DNA from 3 places in the Pseudorhizobium flavum genome. Region 2 is predicted to be linked to each of the others. Evidence: predicted binding sites of a transcription regulator. Region 2 holds the regulator's gene; each other region holds the start of a gene.
What was found. The regulator LexA, encoded in region 2, represses DNA repair genes until DNA is damaged. The targets are predictions, from matches to a motif close to TGTTCNNNNTGTGTTCNG.
Positions count from the first base shown of each region.

Region 1: the regulator LexA is predicted to act here: its motif matches at 3,062-3,079, upstream of recA (recombinase RecA).
Region 3: the regulator LexA is predicted to act here: its motif matches at 1,986-2,003, upstream of ACEPP2_RS07455 (ImuA family protein).

Region 1 is NZ_JBIOKZ010000002.1:582,684-590,175, forward strand. It holds gene cckA (cell cycle histidine kinase CckA) at 1-64, shown strand, start outside; gene ACEPP2_RS06320 (DMT family transporter) at 99-989, opposite strand; gene ACEPP2_RS06325 (pseudouridine-5'-phosphate glycosidase) at 1,014-1,940, opposite strand; gene ACEPP2_RS06330 (carbohydrate kinase family protein) at 1,960-2,901, opposite strand; gene recA (recombinase RecA) at 3,138-4,223, shown strand; gene alaS (alanine--tRNA ligase) at 4,376-7,036, shown strand; gene ttcA (tRNA 2-thiocytidine(32) synthetase TtcA) at 7,069-7,492, shown strand, end outside.
Region 2 is NZ_JBIOKZ010000008.1:107,634-115,125, forward strand. It holds gene pdhA (pyruvate dehydrogenase (acetyl-transferring) E1 component subunit alpha) at 1-551, opposite strand, end outside; gene ACEPP2_RS15875 (FtsB family cell division protein) at 702-1,019, opposite strand; gene eno (phosphopyruvate hydratase) at 1,154-2,428, opposite strand; gene kdsA (3-deoxy-8-phosphooctulonate synthase) at 2,524-3,372, opposite strand; gene lexA (transcriptional repressor LexA) at 3,572-4,288, shown strand; gene ACEPP2_RS15895 (ComEC/Rec2 family competence protein) at 4,269-6,761, opposite strand; gene gltA (citrate synthase) at 7,037-7,492, shown strand, end outside.
Region 3 is NZ_JBIOKZ010000003.1:101,849-109,340, reverse strand. It holds gene ACEPP2_RS07460 (Y-family DNA polymerase) at 1-1,002, opposite strand, end outside; gene ACEPP2_RS07455 (ImuA family protein) at 1,043-1,966, opposite strand; gene ACEPP2_RS07450 (metallopeptidase family protein) at 2,132-2,569, shown strand; gene ACEPP2_RS07445 (DUF1737 domain-containing protein) at 2,594-2,800, opposite strand; gene ACEPP2_RS07440 (HpcH/HpaI aldolase/citrate lyase family protein) at 2,797-3,681, opposite strand; gene ACEPP2_RS07435 (hypothetical protein) at 3,790-4,017, shown strand; gene leuD (3-isopropylmalate dehydratase small subunit) at 4,150-4,755, shown strand; gene ACEPP2_RS07425 (RidA family protein) at 4,771-5,160, shown strand; gene leuB (3-isopropylmalate dehydrogenase) at 5,257-6,366, shown strand; gene ACEPP2_RS07415 (aspartate-semialdehyde dehydrogenase) at 6,734-7,492, shown strand, end outside.

The DNA of each region.
Region 1 (7,492 bases), on a different contig from region 2:
CCTGCCGAAGCCCTTCTCGCTGAAACAGCTGGCAGTCGCGGTGCGCGAAATGCTGGATAGCTGACGCCGACCGATCGCCGCCGAATCCAAGGCCCGCCTCAGCCGCGGCGGGCCACAAGAATCCCGACAAGCACGATCAGTCCGCCAACCGTCTGCAGCGGCGAGACGCTCTCCGTCAGGATCCACCATGCGAGGATTGCGGCAACGACGGGCTGCAGCAGGAGCGTCAGCGAAGAGAACGCGGCCGGAAGGTACGCGAGTGCATAGGTGATGAGCACCTGCCCACCGGCGTGGCTGACAAAGGCCAGGCCAACCAGAATGGTCCAGCCATAAAGGCTGGAAGGCAGAATGTTTCCTTCGAAATAGAGGGCGAACGGAAGGATCGACAGTGCGGCTGACGCCGAGCTCCAGATCATGATCCGGTTGGTCGCGAACCGGCTCCGCAGCCGGCCGATCGCCAGGATGTAGCAGGCGTAGAAGACCGCCGCGAGCGCCGCCACGGCGTCCCCCGCCAGCTGGCCATCGGCCAGTGCAGCCGGGCCACCCTTCAAGGTAACGACCCCCGGGATTGCCAAGCCGAGGCCAAGCAGGAAAATTCTTGTGACGGCGGTTCTGAACAGCAGCCAGCCGATCAACGTGACGAAAACGGGCGCGAGGTTGGCCAGGAGCGTCGCATTGGCGACCGAGGTCATGTGGAGCGCGAGGTGCCAGGCGACGAGGTCCACCGCAAGCGCCAGGCCCGGCAGGATGAGCAGGAAGTAGTCCCGCCGTTCGAGCGGCGCGGTTTCCGGCCTGCTGGGGCTGACCATGCTCCAGAGGAAAAGCGGGACGAGCGCCAGCGCCAGCCGCCAGAAACCGGTGGAGACAGGTCCGACTTCAGACAGGCGGACGAAGATGGGCGACGCGCCGATCGCGATACCGCCGAGAACGAGGCAGGCAAGCGCGGTACGTTGCGCGGGCGCAGATACGCCGGTCGAAATGGCGGACACGTTAGCTCTCCGATCGGGCTGGGATCAGGCCTTCAGGGCCAGTGCGATCTCCGCGGCAAGACGTGCATTGTTTTCGACCAGCGCAATATTGGTCTTCAGGCTGCGGCCAGACGTCTGGTGGAAGATGTGGTCAAGCAGGAAAGGAGTGACCGCCTTCGCCGTGACGGCCTGTTCATCGGCTGCCTTGAGTGCGGTCTGGATGAACGTCTCCATCTCCTCGCGCGGGATCTCGTCGGCATAGAGCACCGGGTTTGCGACCAGCATGCCGCCCTCGATGCCCAGGGCCGTGCGCGCTGCCTGGAAGGCCGCGACCTGCTGGGGCGCGTCCAGACGAAGCGGGCTCGGGTAACCGGAGGCTCGGGACCAGAAGGCGGGGAAGTCGTCAGAGCCGTATGTCACGACGGGTACGCCCCGGGTCTCCAGAACCTCGAGCGTCTTGGGAATGTCGAGGATCGCCTTGGCGCCGGCGCAGACAACGATGACCGGTGTCTTCGCCAATTCCTCGAGATCTGCGGAAATGTCAAAGCTCTCCTCCGCGCCACGATGAACACCGCCGATCCCGCCGGTTGCGAAGACATCGATGCCAGCACGTGAAGCCGCAATCATGGTCGCCGCGACCGTGGTGGCTCCGGTGCGGCCGAGCGCCACTGCAAATGCCAGATCGGCGCGTGATAGCTTCAGCACGTCCCTTGCCTTGGCAAGATCCTGCAGTTCGCAGTCCTCCAGCCCGACATGCAGCGTGCCGCGGATTACCGCTATCGTGGCCGGTACGGCGCCAGCCTGCCGGATGATCGCCTCGACACTGCGTGCCATGTCCAGGTTGCCGGGATAGGGCATTCCATGAGTTATGATCGTGGATTCCAATGCGACGAGCGGGCGGCCAGCCCGCTTGGCAGCAGCGACCTCCTCGGAATACACGATGGGAAGAGTGGGGTCGGCGGACGCGTTCATGTCTTTCTCCGGCAAGATCTCAGGAGTATGCGGTTGATGCTGCTATCTCTGCGGCCTTACGCTCCAGAAGGCTGCGGTCGAGTTCCGGAGGGGCGGCATAGGGTGAGGCCAAGGCAATGTGCGAGGCTGCGATCCCACGAACAAGGGCTGGTGGCAAGCTCTCGCCGGCAAGAAGCGTATCGAGCACACCTGCGGCGAGCGCGTCCCCAGCGCCGGTTACATCCACGACCGGGCTTGCAGGGGGTGGCTTGATCATCAAACTGGTCTGGCTGTCGAAGGCGGCAATGTCCTCGCCACCCTTCGTGACCACCCCACCGGAAAGCCCAAGGGGACGGAGAAGGTCTGCCAACTGATCCGGAGAGGCTGCCGCGCCGGCAAGCGCCGCAGCCTCCGCCGAATTCATGAACAGCCACGCAATGTCGGGAAGAACCTTTCGGAAGCGGATCACCTTCGCTGGTGAGATCGCAATGCCCGCCAAAGCTATTCCCCTTGCGCTCGCTTCGGCACCGAGGGCAGACAGCGTCTCAGCGGGCAGATTGGCGTCGCAGACGATGAGATCGGCGCGTGCCATCGCCTCCCGGACCGACCTTGCACGAAGCCGCCGCGGCGTGAAGAGCCGATAGAGCTCCATGTCCGCAAGCGCGATGACGAGATTGCCGTCCTGCTCGAGGATCGCGGTATAGCTGGGGGTGGCGCGATCGAGGAAGACAAAGGGCCGGTCGTCGATACCCGCCAACGATGCCTCCTCGGAAACCCGCTGACCCGCTGCATCGCCACCGCGCGGGGCGATGAGTTCCACGGCGTGCCCAAGCCGTGCAAGATTGCGCGCGACGTTGAACGCGCCGCCGCCCACGTCCTCCCGCCACGTCCCCGGGTTGCTGGCACCAGCCACTGTCTCGGCGGCGATGCGGCCGCGGCGATCGAGGTGCGCGCCCCCGAGAACCAGGATCCGTTTCGTCATGGCCGAAGGCCCCGAACAATGCTGCGAACGATTCGAGGGATGCAGGCCTCGGCCCGTCCGAGCAACCGGGAATACATCCCGTCTGCAGCAGGGGGAACAGGAGGCGAACGAACTTCGAAAAACGTCCAGACGCCAATCACATGGCAGGCCCTTGCGCTATGAGAACAAAACGTGTACATGGTCGACATCAGCTGCTTCGTTGCCTGCGCGGCGTCAATAACCTAAAGGTGGATCAGATGGCACAAAATTCTTTGCGGCTTGTAGAGGACAAAACAGTGGATAAGAGCAAGGCGCTGGACGCGGCACTGTCGCAGATCGAACGATCCTTCGGCAAGGGATCGATCATGAAGCTTGGCGCGAAGGAGAATGTGGTGGAGACCGAGACGGTTTCCACTGGCTCCCTCAGCCTCGACATCGCGCTCGGCATTGGTGGACTGCCCAAAGGCCGCATCGTCGAAATCTATGGTCCGGAAAGCTCGGGCAAGACGACGCTTGCGTTGCAGACGATAGCCGAGGCTCAGAAGAAGGGTGGCATCTGCGCATTCGTGGATGCCGAGCACGCTCTTGATCCGATCTATGCCCGCAAGCTCGGCGTAGACCTTGAGAACCTGCTGATCTCCCAGCCTGATACCGGCGAGCAGGCACTTGAAATCACCGATACTCTGGTTCGGTCCGGTGCGATCGACGTGCTGGTGGTGGACTCGGTTGCCGCATTGACGCCAAGGGCCGAAATCGAAGGCGAGATGGGAGACAGCCTGCCCGGCCTGCAGGCTCGATTGATGAGCCAGGCGCTGCGCAAGCTGACCGCCTCGATCTCGCGCTCCAACTGCATGGTCATCTTCATCAACCAGATCCGCATGAAGATCGGCGTCATGTTCGGTTCGCCGGAAACCACTACGGGCGGCAATGCGCTGAAGTTCTATGCCTCCGTCCGCCTCGACATCCGCCGGATCGGTTCCGTCAAGGAGCGTGAGGAAGTGGTCGGCAACCAGACGCGCGTGAAGGTCGTCAAGAACAAGATGGCGCCTCCCTTCAAGCAGGTCGAGTTCGACATCATGTACGGCGAGGGTGTTTCCAAGACCGGCGAGTTGATAGACCTGGGCGTCAAGGCCGGCATCGTCGAAAAGTCCGGCGCCTGGTTCTCATACAACAGCCAGCGACTGGGGCAGGGGCGTGAGAATGCCAAGACCTTCCTCAAGGACAATCCGGAGCTTGCCCGTGAGATCGAGCTGGCACTTCGCCAGAACGCCGGGCTGATCGCCGACCGCTTCCTGGAGAATGGCGGCCCGGACGCCCAGGAGGGCGACGGAGAGGACCTGTAGTTCCCCCAGGTCAACCTTCTCATTTCACCGGCTGCGTGTCTGCAAAGATGCGCGGCCGGTTCTGCGTTCGGCTGGACAGTCTCCGGTGCGGGCGATAAAAGCCACTGGTTTTCAAATGACGGATCCGCATCCGGCGGAACAAAGGGCGTAGCATGAGCGGCGTGAATGACATCCGGTCGACCTTCCTCGACTATTTCAAGAAGAACGGCCACGAGGTCGTGTCGTCCAGCCCGCTGGTGCCGCGCAACGACCCGACGTTGATGTTCACCAATGCCGGCATGGTGCAGTTCAAGAACGTCTTCACCGGCCTGGAAAGCCGCCCATACTCGACGGCCACCACCTCGCAGAAATGCGTCCGCGCCGGCGGCAAGCACAACGATCTGGACAATGTCGGCTATACCGCCCGCCACCTGACCTTCTTCGAGATGCTTGGCAACTTCTCCTTCGGCGACTACTTCAAGGAGCGCGCGATCGAGCTAGCCTGGAAGCTGGTTACGGAAGGCTTCGACCTCCCGAAACACCGCTTGCTGGTCACGGTCTACTCGGAGGATGAAGAGGCTGCGACCCTCTGGAAGAAGATCGCTGGCTTCTCCGACGACAAGATCATTCGCATCCCGACTTCGGACAATTTCTGGCAGATGGGCGATACCGGTCCCTGCGGCCCCTGTTCCGAGATCTTCATCGACCAGGGCGAGCATGTCTGGGGCGGCCCGCCCGGCTCGCCGGAAGAGGATGGCGACCGCTTCCTCGAGTTCTGGAACCTCGTCTTCATGCAGTTCGACCAGACGGCGCCGGGCGAACGGACGCCGCTGCCCAAGCCGTCGATCGATACCGGCATGGGGCTGGAGCGCATGGCCTGCGTGCTGCAGGGCGTCGGAAGCGTATTCGAGACGGACCTCTTCCGGAACCTGATTTCCGCCACGGAGGATGTTATCGGCGCTAAGGCCGAGGGTGACCAGGCGGCAAGCTTCCGGGTCATCGCAGACCACCTTCGGTCGTCTGCCTTCCTGATTGCCGACGGGGTACTGCCGTCGAATGAGGGCCGTGGCTACGTACTGCGTCGCATCATGCGCCGTGCCATGCGCCACATGCAACTGCTCGGTGCACGTGAGCCCCTGATGTACCGCCTGTTGCCGACGCTGGTTCAGGAGATGGGCCGCGCCTATCCGGAGCTCGTTCGCGCCGAGGCGCTGACCTCCGAGACTTTGAAGCTCGAGGAAACCCGGTTCCGCAAGACGCTCGATCGCGGCCTGACGCTGCTTTCGGATGCGACGGCTGACCTCAAGAAGGGTGACAGCATCGACGGCGAAACCGCCTTCAAGCTTTACGACACCTACGGCTTCCCGCTCGACCTGACCCAGGATGCGCTCCGGGCCCGCGGGATCGGCGTCGATCTGACCGGATTTAACGACGCGATGCAGCGTCAGAAGGCGGAGGCTCGCGCCAGTTGGGCGGGTTCCGGCGACAAGGCCACCGAGACGATCTGGTTCGAGCTCAAGGAGAAGCACGGCGCTACCGAGTTCCTCGGCTATGACACCGAGACTGCCGAAGGCGTGGTGCAGGCGCTGGTGCGCGACGGAGCGAGCGTCGAAGCCGTCACGGCTGGTGAGGCCGTGCAGGTTGTGGTGAACCAGACGCCCTTCTATGGGGAGTCCGGCGGCCAGATGGGCGACACCGGCGTTATCACCACCGACCACGCGCGGCTTGAGGTGACCGACACCCAGAAAAAGGGTGAGGGGCTCTTCGTCCACAGCGCCCAGGTCGTCTCCGGCACCCTGAAGGCCGGCGAAGCGGTGATGCTCGCTGTCGACCATGGCCGGCGGTCGCAACTGCGGTCCAATCACTCCGCCACCCATCTGCTTCACGAGGCGCTTCGGGAAGTGCTTGGTTCGCATGTCGCACAGAAGGGATCGCTTGTGGCACCGGAGCGGTTGCGCTTCGACATTTCGCATCCGAAGCCGATGTCGGTTGAGGAACTCCGAAGGGTCGAGGAGATGGCCAATGCGATCGTGATCCAGAACGCTCCGGTCTCTACACGGCTGATGAGTGTCGATGATGCCATTGCAGAGGGCGCCATGGCGCTGTTCGGGGAAAAATATGGTGACGAGGTTCGCGTCGTTTCTATGGGGACGGCGATCGCCGGCGAAAAGTCGGGCAAGCCCTATTCGATCGAATTATGCGGCGGCACCCATGTAAATGCGACCGGCGATATCGGGTTGGTGCGGATCTTGGGAGAGAGCGCCGTAGGGGCCGGCGTTCGCCGCGTCGAGGCCGTCACGGGTGCGGCGGCCCTTGCCTATCTGGCGGAACAGGACGAGCGGGTGAAGACGCTTGCCTCGGCGCTGAAGGTGCAGCCGGGCGAGGTTGTCTCGCGCGTGGAAGCGCTGGTGGAAGAGCGGCGGAAGCTCGAGCGGGAACTGGCCGAGACGAAGCGGCGCCTTGCCATGGGCGGAAGCCAGGGTGGCGGCGCCAGCGAGGTTCGCGAGGTCGCCGGAACGAAGTATCTCGGCAAGGTTCTTGAGGGGATCGATGCCCGGGATCTGAAGGGATTGGCGGATGAGGGCAAGGCAAGCCTCGGTTCCGGCGTGGTTACGCTCGTGGGCGTGTCGGCGGATGGCAAGGCAAGTGCCGTGGTCGCCGTGACGGAGGATCTGACTGACCGCTTCAGCGCAGTCGAATTGGTTCGTATCGCCTCGGCGGCGCTCGGCGGCAAGGGCGGCGGTGGACGCCCGGACATGGCACAGGCAGGCGGTCCCGACGGCTCGAACGCCAAGGAGGCCGTCGAGGCCGTAGCCGGCGCGCTCGGAGCCTGACGCCACACCTAGCAAAAGGGCCTGGAGACGAGATGGGACTGAACGGTCCAGCGGCAGTCGATGCAATCGATTTTGAAGGCGAGGGGCAGGGCCCTTCGCTCTTTTCCGGAGCGCCGCAGTCTGTCGGCTTCAACAAGCTGAGAAAGCGCCTGCTCCGGCAGGTGCGCCAGGCGCTTCAAGATTTCCAGATGCTGAAAGGCCAGAAGCGCTGGCTGATTGGCCTGTCGGGCGGGAAGGATTCGTATTCGCTCCTGGCCATTCTCATGGACCTGAAGTGGCGCGGCCTGTTGCCGGTAGAACTCATCGCCTGCAATCTTGACCAAGGACAGCCGAACTTTCCCAAGCACGTGCTGCCGGACTACCTGGGTTCAATCGGGGTGCCTCATCGGATCGAGTACCGCGACACCTATTCCGTGGTGACGGAGAAGGTACCCGAGGGAGCAACCTACTGCTCGC
Region 2 (7,492 bases):
CTCTCATAGACCTGGCCCTGGTTGGCTGCGCCATCACCGAAATAGGCAGTCGAGACACTGTCATTGCCGCGATACTTGTTGGCAAACGCAAGACCCGTGCCGAGGGAGACCTGGGCACCGACAATGCCGTGGCCGCCGTAGAAGTGCTTTTCCTTGGAGAACATGTGCATGGAGCCGCCCTTCCCCTTGGAATAGCCGCCCCGACGTCCCGTCAGCTCTGCCATGACGCCCCGCGCACTCATGCCGGTCGCCAGCATGTGGCCGTGGTCACGATAGCCGGTGATGACCTGGTCGCCTTCCTTGAGCGCCATCTGCATCCCGACGACGACCGCTTCCTGGCCAATATAGAGGTGACAGAAGCCGCCGATGAAGCCCATGCCATAGAGCTGGCCGGCCTTCTCCTCAAACCGCCTGATCAGCAGCATGTCACGGTAAGCCTGGAGCTCCTGCTCCTTGTCGAACTCGGCGATGGTACCGCCGGTGAAGTCTTTTCTTGCAGGCTTTGCCGCGGATTTGCGGCCGGATACAGACGCGGTTTTTCTCGGCGCCATTCATCCCTCCCTCATGTGCTGCAGGTCTTGTTCAGGCCGTTACCATAGGGAAGAAAAGGCACCCCAGCAATGCCATAAATGCATGGCTCGCATTCCGTACAACCCGCTGATAATACAATATTAATTCAGATTAACCGAAATCTGGTTAACCTAGAAATAGTTGTTAAAGATCACGATTTCGTCCTCGCGCGCGACGTTCAACTGGTAACGCGCGATCTCGTCCAGCATGTCTTTTTCCAGCGAACCGTCACTGAGGAGCTGCACCTGACGCTCAAGAGCCTGCCGCTTCTCGGTCAGTCGCGCAAGTTCCGCCAAGCGATCGAGCCGCTGCCGCTCGAAGTTTTCGGTAGCAATGAGCCCGAGCTCGCCGTTGACCGAATGATACCCGAAATACGAAAGGAAGGCGACGGTTATGAGCGGGAGCACGAATCGACCGAGTTTTCTTTCCTTATGGTGCTTGGTCCACATGCCCCGCGACATCCTCGAAACGCATTACGATGTGTCAAATTCGCAGAACTTGCTTAAGCAATCGTTGACCGCCCGAAACGCAGAAAGCCCGGCGAACCGGGCTTTCCTTGCGAACTTAATGTTTGCCTGATGAATCAGGCCTTGAGAATGGACCTGCCGGCATAGACTGCCTGCGGCCCCAGCATTTCCTCGATGCGGATCAGCTGGTTGTACTTGGCAAGCCGGTCCGAACGCGAGAGCGATCCGGTCTTGATCTGCCCGCAATTGGTGGCGACCGCCAGATCGGCGATCGTCGAATCCTCGGTTTCGCCCGAGCGGTGCGACATGACCGCGGTATAGGCGGCCTTGTGTGCGGTCTCTACGGCATCCAGCGTTTCGGTCAGAGAGCCGATCTGGTTGACCTTGACGAGGATGGAGTTGGCGACACCCATCTTGATGCCGTCGCGCAGGCGCGCGGAGTTCGTGACGAAAAGATCGTCGCCAACGAGCTGGCACTTGGAGCCGACGAGATCGGTGAGCGACTTCCAGCCATCCCAGTCGTCCTCGGCCATGCCGTCCTCGATGGAGATGATCGGATACTTTCCGACGAGTTCCGCCAGGTATTCGGCCATGGCACCGGGTTCCAACGTGCGGCCCTCGCCTTCCATGGCGTACTTGCCGTCCTTGAAGAATTCGGTCGAGGCGCAATCCAGTGCGAGGCATACATCGTCACCGGGCTTGTAGCCGGCCTTTTCCACCGAGCGCATGATGAAGTCGAGGGCTTCCGGTGCGCTCTTCAGGCCGGGGGCAAAGCCACCTTCGTCGCCGACATTGGTGTTGTGGCCCTGGGAGGCGAGTTCCTTCTTCAGGACGTGGAAGACTTCCGCACCGATACGAACCGCATCGCGAAGGCTCTCCGCGCCAACCGGCATGATCATGAATTCCTGGAAGTCGATCGGATTGTCGGCATGGGCGCCGCCGTTGATGATGTTCATCATCGGTACCGGCAGGACGTGTGCGCCGGCGCCCCCGACATAGCGGTAGAGCGGCAGGCCGGAGGAATCAGCTGCTGCCTTGGCGACGGCGAGCGAGACGCCCAGGATGGCATTGGCGCCGAGGCGCGACTTGTTGGGTGTGCCATCGAGTGCGATCAAAGTCTTGTCGATGTGGATCTGGCTTTCGGCATCGAAGCCGCCAATGGCATCGAAGATCTCGGTATTGACCGCCTCGACCGCCTTCTCAACGCCCTTGCCACCATAGCGCTTGCCGCCATCGCGCAGTTCCACCGCCTCGTGGGCCCCGGTGGAAGCACCCGAGGGGACAGCCGCGCGGCCCATGCTGCCATCCTCCAGGTAGACATCGACCTCCACAGTCGGATTGCCGCGGCTGTCGAGGATTTCGCGTGCGATGATATCGGTAATGGCGGTCATGATCTCTCCCTGAGGTAAACCCAATGCCCTGCGGTCATCGACAATGTCTCTTAATCGATGACAGGCGAATTACAATCCGGCTCCCGCTGCGGCGCCTAGGCGGCCTTGGCCACGGCATCGAAGGCCAGAAGCTTTTCCAGGAGCCGTCGCATGTCCTTCAGATGAACCATGTTGGGGCCATCGGAGGGCGCATTGTCCGGGTCCTCGTGCGTCTCGATGAACAGGCCGGCAACGCCGACAGCGACGGCTGCGCGGGCGAGCGTCTCGACGAACTCACGCTGGCCACCGGATGAACCGCCCTGCCCGCCGGGCTGCTGCACGGAATGCGTTGCATCGAAGACCACCGGCGAGCCCATCGCGGCCATGATCGGCAGCGAACGCATGTCGGAGACGAGCGTATTGTAGCCGAAGGAGGCGCCACGCTCGCAGAGAAGCACGTTCGGATTGCCGCTTGCCGTGAATTTAGCCTGGACGTTCTTCATGTCCCAGGGCGCTAGGAACTGGCCCTTCTTAACGTTGATGGCGCGACCGGTCTTCGCGGCGGCGATCAGCAGATCGGTCTGGCGGCAAAGGAAGGCGGGTATCTGCAGGATATCGACCGTGGGCGCGACCAGTGCGCACTGTTCTTCCGTGTGAATGTCGGTGAGAACCGGGAAGCCGAATTCCCTCTTGAGGTCGGCAAAGATTTCCATCGCGCTGTCCAGGCCGATGCCGCGCTTACCCGACAACGATGTCCGGTTCGCCTTGTCGAAGGAGGACTTGTAGACAAGGCCGATCCCGAGCTCGGCGCAGAGCTCCTTGAGCCTTCCGGCGATCATGAAGGCGTGGTCGCGGCTTTCCATCTGGCAGGGGCCGGCAATCAGCGAGAAGCGAGCCTGCTGGGAGAACAACACGCGGCCCTGGCCTTCACCCACGAAAACTTCGGGATTGGGCTTAATGTCCATGGCGGCACTCCTTTCAAGCGGCATCTGCTCCGTCGCGGGGACCCGGCTGCGGCGGACGCGATGTCCATAACAGCAACCACCGCCTCTGTCACGGAGCCAAGGCATAAGCACGCCGACGCAGCTGGAACTTTAGCCTTGCGGAACACACCCGGAACATATATGGTCTGTTCCGTATTTGTTTCATCGTCAGGGAACCCGGATGCTCACGCGCAAACAGCAGGAACTGCTTCTTTTCATTCACGAGAGGATGAAGGAGTCGGGCGTGCCTCCGTCCTTCGACGAAATGAAGGATGCGCTCGACCTGGCGTCGAAGTCGGGCATTCACCGGCTGATCACTGCGCTCGAGGAGCGCGGCTTCATCCGCCGGCTGCCCAATCGGGCGCGGGCACTTGAGGTCATAAAGCTGCCGGAAGCCTACAGCACCAGCCTGCAGCCGCGCCGCGGCTTCTCGCCGAGCGTCATCGAGGGCAGCCTCGGCAAGCAGAAGCCCGCGCCGGCCCCCTCGCCGATCGCCGCAAGCAACGAGAACGCAAGCACGAGCGTGCCGGTCATGGGACGTATCGCGGCGGGCGTGCCGATCTCGGCGATCCAGAACAATACGCACGACATTGCGGTTCCTGTCGAAATGCTTGGCGCCGGCGAGCACTATGCACTGGAGGTCAAGGGCGACTCGATGATCGAGGCGGGGATCCTGGATGGGGATACGGTCATCATCCGCAACGGCCAGACGGCCAGCCCCGGAGACATTGTCGTGGCTCTCGTCGATGACGAGGAGGCAACGCTGAAGCGGTTCCGCCGCCGCGGTGCCTCGATCGCGCTGGAGGCTGCCAACCCGGCCTATGAGACTCGCATCCTTCCCGCCGATCGGGTGAAGGTTCAGGGAAAGCTCGTCGGCCTCATCCGCCGCTACCACTGATCATTCGCAGCAGCGCTAAGGGAAGCGTTTCATCGAAGCTGTCATTTCGCCAGTCATAGAGACGGTGGCTGGTCCATGGACGGCGGGTTCCGGCACTTGCCGCGTTGACCCGCCACAGGGACGGGTGGGGACTGCCGTTCAGATAGATTTCGATCGCGCCAGTCTTTCTCAGGCTTGCGGCGTTCAGCAGCACGGCACCCGAGCGACATTCGTCGAACCGCGCGCGAGGAGCAACAACCAGTGCCGCCAGATCGCAGGCGCTTCCTGCTAGTCGCGGATCCTCGACCACGACAATACTGACTCCGCCCTCATGGGCTACCGCCACGCACCAGAGCTTGGGCAGGCAATGGAACCGGCCCGCATCAGCTGCGGCGAGAGCGAGCATTGACGACATCTCCGACCGGACACGGTCACGCTGCTCGTCCGTTAGCGCGGCTTTCACAGAAGGATCGCCTGCCGCCGCAATGCCAATGTCACTTGCCGGAGACATGACCGGAGCGACGGGCTCGGGAAGCAGCAGGGCGCGCTGCCACTGGTCGAAGATGAAGGCTGGCGGGCGCGTGCGGTTGGTGGCAACACCAGCGCTCACCAGGGCTACCAGCGCCCCGTCGTCGGAGACCAGGACATCGGATGGGGGCAGTCGGTTCGCCTGCCAACTCAGCGCGAAGGCGAGCGCCATGATCGGTACGCCGACCAGCCGAAGCCGAGTACGCAACAGGGCGAGGATCAGGAAGCCGATGGAGGCGATCGACAGGAACCAGGGGTGCTGCCGGCCGGTGCCGACGTCTCCACCCCAGGCAGCCACGTGTTTCGCGACAGCGATGACCGCCTCCAGCCCCAGACCCATCAGTTTCAGGAGGGGCGCATCGAGCCCGAGCGGCATCAGCAACATACCGAGCAGGCCAGCTGGCATGACCACGAAGGAGATGATCGGCATCACGGCGAGGTTGGCCGCCAGGCCATAGCCGGCAAGCCGGTGAAAGTGCTCCATCGAGTAGATCGCCGTCGACAGGCCGCCGATCAGCGAGGTCGCGAAAATCCCCGCCATCCAGTGCCAGCCGGTCAGCATCGGCGCGAGCCTGCCGCGGGCGAAGATCGAGGGTTCCGAATCCTCCCCTGCGCCGCGCCGGCTCCAATAGGCATAACCCGCGACCAGCGCGGCCGTCGCCGCGAATGACATCTGGAAGCTCGGCCCCATGATCTCGGAAGGGGCCATCGCCAGCATGATGAGCGCCGCCAGCGCGATATTGCGAAGGCTGATTGCCGCGCGATCGAACCACACAGCGATGAGCATCACCGCCATCATCAGGTAGGCTCGCTCTGCAGAGACCGCGAAGCCGGAGACGAGATAGTAGGCAGTGGCCATGAGCAGCGCCCCGGTGGCGGCGATCTTCTTCACCGGCCACGCCTGGGCGAAGCCGGTGAACAGGCAGAGGCAACTGCGCAGTCCGACGAAGAAGATACCGGCGGCGAGCGCCATGTTGAGCCCGGAGATCGCCACGATATGGGCAAGGCCGGAGATGCGCAGGGCCTCCGTCGTTTCTCGGGAGATCGCACGTCTCTCATCGGTGACAATGGCTGCTGCGAACGCACCCGCGTCCCCTGGTACTACGCTGCGGATCCGGTCGGCGATCATGCTGCGTAGGGAGAAGATCCATCTCTCGAGGGCCCGACCCCAGTCCAGCGCTGCGTCCTGCGAAGGGACTGCCGCCTGTGGCGCACCGTAGAAGAAGCCAATCGCCCCGATGCCATCATGAAAGGAGCGGAAGGCAAAATCATTCAGGCCGGGGAGCGCAGGCCCGGAAGGCGGAGACAGACGGGCGCGCCCCCGGATAGCCGCGCCTGCCTCGAATGGCCGGTGCTTGCCGCGGGCGAGAAGAACCACGTCGCGCGGCGGTCGCCTGAGGGTCGGCTGCTCCGTCTGCTGAACACGAATGAAGTAGCGCCACCGGCCTTCACCCGCCGGCTCGCGTCGATGCACCTCGCCTGCAATGGTCGTAGTGACGGGGGAGTCGAGGATAACGGTGGCATGCCGCCACGTCTCGAACTGCGCAAGGGCCATTCCTGCCAGAACAAGCGCCGGCGCAAAGAGAAGCAGCGGGAGCCTTCCGGAACGTTGTTGGACGACGATCGTCGCGATTGCAAACGCGACGAAGAGCACCAGCGGGATTTGCGCCGGCGGATCGCGGGGAAGCGTGAACCAAAAGACCGCACCGGCCCCGACAAGCACGGGCACGAACAGGAAGGCGTGGCCATGGGCGACTTCCTCCTCCAGCAGCCTGCGCACCTGCGCCGGAAGGCGTTCCATCAACCGCGCGACGTCGCCCAGGCTCAACGACGCCGGTCTTCGAATCCGGCTATCGGCAAGGACCGGCGCCGGCCTCTCGCCAGTATCACGGACGCTGCCTGCCGCTGCGGGAGCGGAAACCACACCCGGCCCGGACTGCTCCCGAAGTAGGCCCTGTTGCGGCATCCGCGTCCACCCGCCCCACCGGAGGAAGAATGCAACCAGGGCAGGCGAAATGCAATCCATAACTGCAAGCCGGTTGCAGCAACCTCCAGGTCATGCTCCGTTCCGTTGGCGTCTCGTTAACCGCATCCAAGGCTCGACAGCAGAAGCGATTTCGGCACCGCACAATTAGACCTCCGCAGTGCTTGGCAGCGGCGACCGGATCATATAGCAACACACTACGCTTAATTCTTGTGGCGTTTTGAGACGCCCCGCCGCCAACAGTTTGGAGGATCAGCATGACGGATAAGAGCGCAAATCTGGTACTGGGTAACAAGAACGTCGAGTTGGGCGTGAAATCCGGAACGATCGGTCCGGACGTTATCGACATCGGTGCCCTCTACAAGGAAACCGGGGCCTTCACCTACGACCCCGGATTTACCTCTACCGCTTCGTGCGAATCGAAGATCACCTACATCGACGGGGACGAAGGCGTCCTGCTGCATCGCGGCTATCCGATCGAGCAGCTGGCCGAGCACGGCGACTTCCTCGAAACCTGCTATCTGCTTCTCTACGGCGAACTGCCGACCGCTGCGCAGAAGAAGGACTTCGACTACCGCGTCACGCATCACACGATGGTGCACGAGCAGATGACGCGCTTCTTCACCGGTTTCCGCCGCGACGCCCATCCGATGGCCGTCATGTGCGGCTGTGTCGGCGCATTATCGGCCTTCTATCACGACTCCACCGACATC
Region 3 (7,492 bases), on a different contig from region 2:
GTCGTCCCCCAGCCTGGCCGATACCCGGTCGATCAGATCCGCCAGGGGCGCTTCTCCAGACGCTTTTCCCAGAAGATTGTCCTGGCTCGCCTCGTAAGGATCATGCTGAAGGACGTTGAGCCGCAGAAGCTCGAAGCCAAAGCCTGCATCCAACTCGTCATGAACGGATTTCAGTTTCTCCGCGAATAGTCCGGCGATCCTCTGCGGATTCCGCAGAGGGCGGGATGCGCCGGCGACGATGCGGAACACGCGGCCATCCACCCGAAAGAGTACTAGTTCGAAGACCCGTCCTCCCGCCCCGCGCGCCTCCAGACTGGAACAGAGCGACTGGGCAATCCGTGAAGCCAGTTCCAGTATGTCCTCTTCCGCCTGGATCGCTTCCGCCAGCTTACGCTCGACCGACAGGAAAGCGACCGGACGCCGGGGGGAGATGGGCTCCTCCTCATGCCCGAGCGCCTGGTCGAGGCGAAGCAGGACTTGGCTGCCGAACCGGCGGGCCAGTGGCGCCCGTGGCATGGAGATGAGATCTCCCACCCGCTTCAATCCGAGCTTGTTCAATGCGGCTATGGTGTCGGCCTCGATACGCAGACAGGCCACGGACAGCGCCTCAAGCACTTCCTGCGCCGCACTATCAGCAATCACCCCGCCGGCTCCGAAACGGGATGCAGCCCAGGAGAGGCCTGGGGATCCCGAAATCGCTCCCTGAACCTTGAACCCCATCTGGAAGAGGCGCAGCAGGATATCGTCGAGCAGAACCTGCTCCCCGCCGAACAGATGCGCGCAACCGGTGATGTCCAGGAACAGGCCGTCACTCCCGTCAAGGGCCACCAGCGGCGTATAGCGATCGCACCAGTCGGCAATTGCCTCCAGGAGTGCCCTGTCGGCGGCGGGATCTTCCTCGGCGACATCGATTGCCGGATGTATGGCTCGCGCCTCGGCAAGACCCTGACCCTGCCGCAAGCCCATTTCCACCGCCAATTCATCCAGCGCCGTGAGGCGCACGGCATTGTCGCGCCGGCCCGAGCAGAGCAGCGGAGGATGGTCAGGACGCCCGGCCAAACGCCACGAGCCGCCCCAGCGCCGGCGTGCGATCCGGTCCGTCGGCAGGTGCGGGAAGACCAGTGCCAGAATGCGTTGGCCCGCTGATGGAAAGGCGAGACGGCTCTGGTGGCTGGGCAAGTAAGAATAGGCGGTCACGGGAATTCCACTCCAGGGTAAAAGAGAGCGGAGCCGGGTTGCGGCTCTTCTCAAGCGTCAGACGGAAGACTGGAAAGCCGATGCTGCCGCCAAGCATGGCTCCATTGGGAAGGACCCGCTCCGAAGCGGAACCCGGTTCGGCACGGAAGCGGAATACGGCGCTGCTCGCCTCCTCCTCGCCCGCATGCCGCAAGAGCAAGATCGGCCGCCTCGCCGCCTTTGCCCGCAAGCTGAGCCTCCGGCTCTCGGACAAGCCGAATGCAGAAGGATTGCCTCTGATTTCGAGAATGGTCGCGGCCAGCGCACCGCTCGCCGCCGCCGTTTCCGCCAGCCACAACGCCTCCTCCAGCTTTCGAGGCGTGGCCTGGAGGAAGTGCTTTATCTTGAGACCATATTGCGCAAGCCCCACCGGATAAGGCAGTCCAGTCTCGCCATTGGAGAACCTGTCGCTGATCCACAAAAGGGCAGAGGCTTCAGCCTGCCGCTGGATAAGAGCCGCCAGCGCCAGAACAAAACCACTGCCTGCTCCGGCATTGCGCATGGCAGATGTCCGAATCTCCGTTATCCCATCCAGGGGCAAGCCACCCTCCAGTGCTGCATCCATGTCTGGAAGGCCGATCTCAAGGCGATGGGGAAATCTGATATGGTGGATTTTCTGTTCACCCCGCGCCTGCTCCTCGCCTACCAGCGTGGGAGCCTTGCCTTCCAGTTTGGCAATCGTCTTACGCAGGGCAAAAAGTCTCTCCTGCGCCGTGGCATGCTTGGCCATGGCGTCAGCTCCATTTCAATGTTCACTTTATGTTCTAATGGATTCCAGAGCTCTCCAGAAGAGTCAACAGCCATTTTAAGAGAAGAGCCGGCTTCCTCGGGAGCTCTATGAATCCTCTCGAAAATTTCCGGAAATGGATTATATGAGCTTCAACAAGGAGCATCTATGGCCCGTATAGACCAAACCGACGATTGGCGAGATCGCCACGCGCCGACCCTCAGCGCTTTTGAATCGTTGGCCATCGAAGCCTATGGCAACCTGCCGGAAGAATTTCGGGCGCTGACGACCAATCTGACCATCGAGATCGAGGATTTCCCGGATGACGAGATCTTCGAGGACATGGCGCTGGAAACGCCCTTCGACCTGCTCGGCCTCTTCGAAGGGCGCGGCATTTCCGAGCGCTTTTCCATGGAGACCGGCGAGTTGCCGAACCGCATCCGGCTCTATCGCCGTCCGATCCTGGACTACTGGGCCGAGAACGAGGAAACGCTGGGCGATATCATCACCCATGTGCTGATCCACGAGATCGGCCACCATTTCGGTCTGAGCGACGACGATATGGAGCGGATCGAGGCGAGCGCCGAAGAGGCGACGGATCGCTGATCCGCCCCTCTTCTTGAACCGGCTCTACTGCTCGCCGAGCTTCATGTCCGGATGATAATCCTTCCCTTCGACGGTCTTCGTGACCGCCTGCCCGCAATACATCCTGTTTTCAGAGGCATTGAAGCTGTGGCTGGGTGATCCATGCAGTTCCCAGCCCTTGTTCAAGGCATCGGTCACACGGTGGCAGAAGGAGGCGTCGTCGGGTCCGGTCAGGAAGCGGTAGAGTTTCATGCTTTCATCTTTCTCTCAGAGATCTGTCGTGCCTTGGCCATGAGCCGTTCGGCCTGTTCCAGGTGAAGCCGCTCGACCATTTTCCCGTCCATGTTGATGACGTTGAGGCCCTCCGCGGCCGGATCGGCAAAGGCGTTGATGATTGCTTCGGCCTCCGTGACCTCCTCATCCGACGGTCCGAAAGCACGGTTAGCAGCCTCTATCTGAGCGGGATGGATCAGCATCTTTCCATCGAAGCCCATGGCGCGGCCTTCGGCGCATTCGACCGTAAACTCCTCGGTATCGCGGAAATCGTTGAAGACGCTGTCGATCACATCCAGGCCGTGGGCCCGAGCCGCCAGCACCACCTGCATCATCCACGGCACCAGATAGGCTCGCCCAGACTGGGGCAAAACGGCTGTTTCCTTGCGCAGGTCGTTGAGGCCAAGCACGAGACAGTCCAGCCGCGCATCGGCCGCGGCGATGGCCGCCGCGTTCAGCACGCACCCTGCCGTTTCCATCATCGCCCAAAGCCTTACGCCCGGCGAGGTTGCGGCAAGAGCACCCGCAGCTTCATGGATATCCTGCGGACCCTCCACCTTGGGAAGAAGCAGTGCATCCGGCTTGAGCTCAAGGATCAGGTCTAGATCCACTATCCAAAAATCAGAGCCTGGGGCATTGATGCGGATTATGGTCTCCCGCCCCTCAAGTGGCGCCTCCCGAAAATGGCGGCGCAGGTTTTCCCGCGCTTCCGCCTTCTTCTCCGGGAAGACCGAATCCTCCAAGTCGAAGATCACCCCGTCGCAGTTCAGGTCCTGAACCTTGTCGAGAGCCCGCTGGTTGATGGCAGGGACACTCAGTAGGGAACGTCTCGGCGGCGAATGCTTCGGGGAAGTGCTCATCGCGATTTTGTGACAAGCTTTTGCATGCGCCGCAATACGCCAGCCATCGAAAAGCCTTGCAAGCCTGATGTTGAACGACCACATTTCCTGGAGAGAAAGGTTCGGCCCATGCAAAACATTCGTTCATTCGTCCTGTTCACCAGCGGTGTCGCCCTCTTTGCGCTGGCTGCGCTGTTGACCGCTTCGCTCACAGTGGCCTTTGCGGGTATTCTCGGCGTGCTGGCAGCTGGACGTCTCCTGTCGGCACGTCTGAAGCCGATCCCGGTGAAGACGAAAGCCCGCAAGGATGACATGCGGGTCTGGAACGACGGTCGCGGCACGATCATCGATCTCTGAACCTCGCATCTCCATCGACGCGAGCGCCTGATTTTTCGGGCGCCTGCCGTACCGCGCAAAGCCAAACGGTTCTTCAAATCCACCTGGATTTGCGTTAAGGGCTTCCGCAGATAATCCGTGCGGAGGCAGATCATGGAAAAGTTTACCAAGCTCACCGGCGTGGCAGCGCCGCTTCCGGTCGTCAATGTCGACACGGACATGATCATTCCGAAGGACTACCTGAAGACGATCAAGCGCACGGGCCTCGGCAAGGGACTTTTCGCGGAAGCCCGCTACAAGGAAGACGGATCGGAAAATCCGGATTTCGTGCTGAACAAGCCCGCCTACCGCAACGCCAAGATCCTCGTGGCTGGCGACAATTTCGGCTGCGGCTCCTCCCGCGAGCACGCGCCTTGGGCACTCCTCGACTTCGGCATCCGCTGCGTCATCTCCACGAGCTTTGCCGACATCTTCTACAACAACTGCTTCAAGAACGGCATCCTGCCGATCGTCGTCAGCCAGGACGATCTCGACAAGCTGATGGACGATGCTTCGCGCGGTTCGAATGCCGTCCTGACCGTTGACCTTGAAGCTCAGGAGATCACCGGCCCCGACGGTGGCTCAATCCATTTCGACATTGATCCGGCGCGGCGTCATATCCTTCTTGAAGGCCTGGACGACATCGCCAGCACGTTGAAGAACGAATCCGTCATCGGCAGCTTCGAGCAGAAGGTCAGCGCCGAGCGGCCCTGGCTCTGATCGGGCCCGCCGGTGATGGTCAGGCGCGTCTCGTCCGGGTCCCCTTTCGAAGCCAGCATCGGCTATTCCCGCGCCGTCGTAGATGGCGACATGGTCTATGTCTCCGGGACCACTGGTTACGACTATGCGCGGATGGAAATGCCCGAGAATGTGGCCGATCAGACGCGCAACGCTCTGGCGACGATCGACCAGGCCTTGAGGGAGGCGGGAAGCGGGCTGAACGACGTTCTTCGTGTCCGCTACTACCTGACCGACATGGCCGACTACGAGCAGATCGTTCCGGTTCTTGGGGCGGCGTTCGGTAAAATCAGACCAGCAGCCACCATGGTGGTTTGCGGCTTGATCGCGCCCGAAATGAAGGTCGAGATCGAGGTAACGGCACGCATCGGCGCCGGTACATCCTGACAAAACTTGGCGGCCTTCTCCTCTCGGCAGGCTCGGAGGAGGTCTCGTAGCACGATGGTCGTGCGGAGGTGAGCCTGCCACCGAGAGGAATAACGAATGACGAAGTCTCTCTTCCTGCTTCCCGGCGACGGCATCGGCCCGGAGGCCATGGGCGAGGTCCGCAAGATCATCGCCTATATGAATGCCGAGCAGGGCGCAGGCTTCGAAACCGATGAGGGGCTTGTCGGCGGTTGCGCCTACGACGCCCACGGCGCGGCAATCTCGGAAGGGGACATGGCCAAGGCGATGAATGCCGATGCGGTGCTGTTCGGTGCCGTCGGCGGCCCGAAGTGGGACGACGTGCCTTACGAGGTTCGTCCCGAGGCCGGCCTGTTGCGCCTGCGCAAGGATCTCGAACTCTTCGCCAACCTTCGCCCGGCAATCTGCTATCCGGCACTGGCCAACGCCTCCTCGCTCAAGCCCGAGCTTGTCGAAGGCCTCGACATCCTGATCGTCCGCGAACTGACCGGCGGCGTCTATTTCGGTGAGCCGAAGGAAATCATCGATCTCGGCAACGGCCAGAAGCGCGGCATCGACACCCAGGTCTACGATACCTATGAAATCGAGCGGATCGCCTCGGTGGCGTTCGAGCTTGCGCGCACCCGCAAGAACCGCGTGTGTTCCATGGAAAAGCGCAATGTCATGAAATCCGGCGTGCTCTGGAACCAGGTGGTGACCGAAACCCATAAACGCGCATTTTCGGACGTCCAGCTCGAGCACATGCTTGCTGACGCAGGCGGCATGCAGCTTGTGCGGGCGCCAAAGCAGTTTGACGTCATCGTCACCGACAACCTCTTCGGCGACATGCTGTCCGACGTGGCCGCCATGCTCACCGGCTCGCTTGGCATGCTGCCCTCCGCCTCCCTTGGTGCTCCCGACGCCAAGACCGGCAAGCGCAAGGCGCTCTACGAACCTGTCCATGGCTCCGCACCGGACATTGCCGGCAAGGGCATCGCCAACCCGATTGCCATGATCGCCTCCTTCGCCATGTGCCTGCGCTATTCCTTCAACATGGTCGCAGAAGCCGAGCGGCTGGAGAAGGCGATCGCCAATGTCCTCGACCAGGGCATCCGCACCGGCGACATCATGGCCGAAGGTTGCCGACAGGTCGGGACGTCCGAGATGGGCGATGCCATCCTCAAGGAATTCTCCGACCTTTCTGCCTGAAAAGATCTCAGTGGCGCTTCAAACGGAGCGCCACTGATTTGAGGACTCCGGCTTCCGACAGGACGGCCTCAACAGCGGTCGGCGCTTGACTCCACATCAGAATCTTCTAAACACCACGTCGAACGGGAAAGCATCCTATGAACCGCCGCGAGTATTACATCGCTGCAGACTTCCAGCCGGCACATGGTGCTGGGCTGCATTCATGCTTTTCCGCCTCCAGCAAAACCACGGCCAAAACGACGACGAAAACCGTCTGACGTCTCTGGCCCGCCGCTCTCTCCCCGGTTAGGCCGGGGACAAGGAAACCCGCGATCCGTCGCGGCTTCCCCCTCAACGGATCGAGGAGAGGCAGAAAGAGAGCAAAATCATGGGTTTCAAGATTGCAGTCGTCGGTGCTACCGGCAATGTCGGGCGCGAGATGCTCAACATCCTGTCGGAACGGGGCTTCCCGGCTGACGAAGTGGTGGCACTTGCCTCCGCCCGCTCGCAGGGCACGGAGGTCTCCTTCGGAGACAAGGTTCTGAAGGTCCAGAACCTCGAAAACTACGACTTCTCCGATACCGATCTCTGCCTGATGTCAGCGGGCGGCGAGATCTCGAAGAAGTGGTCTCCGAAGATCGGCGCGCAGGGCTGCGTCGTCATCGATAACTCATCGGCTTGGCGCTATGACGCCGAAGTTCCGCTGATCGTTCCCGAAGTGAATGCGGATGCTGTCGAGGGCTTCCGCAAGAAGAACATCATCGCCAACCCCAACTGCTCGACCGCCCAGCTCGTCGTTGCGCTGAAGCCGCTTCACGACGTCGCCAAGATCAAGCGCGTCGTCGTGTCGACCTATCAGTCCGTTTCCGGCGCCGGCAAGGAAGGGATGGATGAACTCTTCACCCAGACCCGCGCCGTCTTCGTCGCAGACCCGGTCGAGTCGAAGAAGTTCACAAAGCGCATCGCTTTCAACGTCATCCCCCATATCGATAGCTTCATGGAAGACGGCTACACGAAGGAAGAGTGGAAGGTGCTGGCCGAAACGAAGAAGATGCTCGATCCGAAGATCAAGGTGACCTGCACCGCAGTTCGCGTTCCCGTCTTCATCGGTCACTCCGAATCCGTCAACATCGAGTTCGAAAACGAG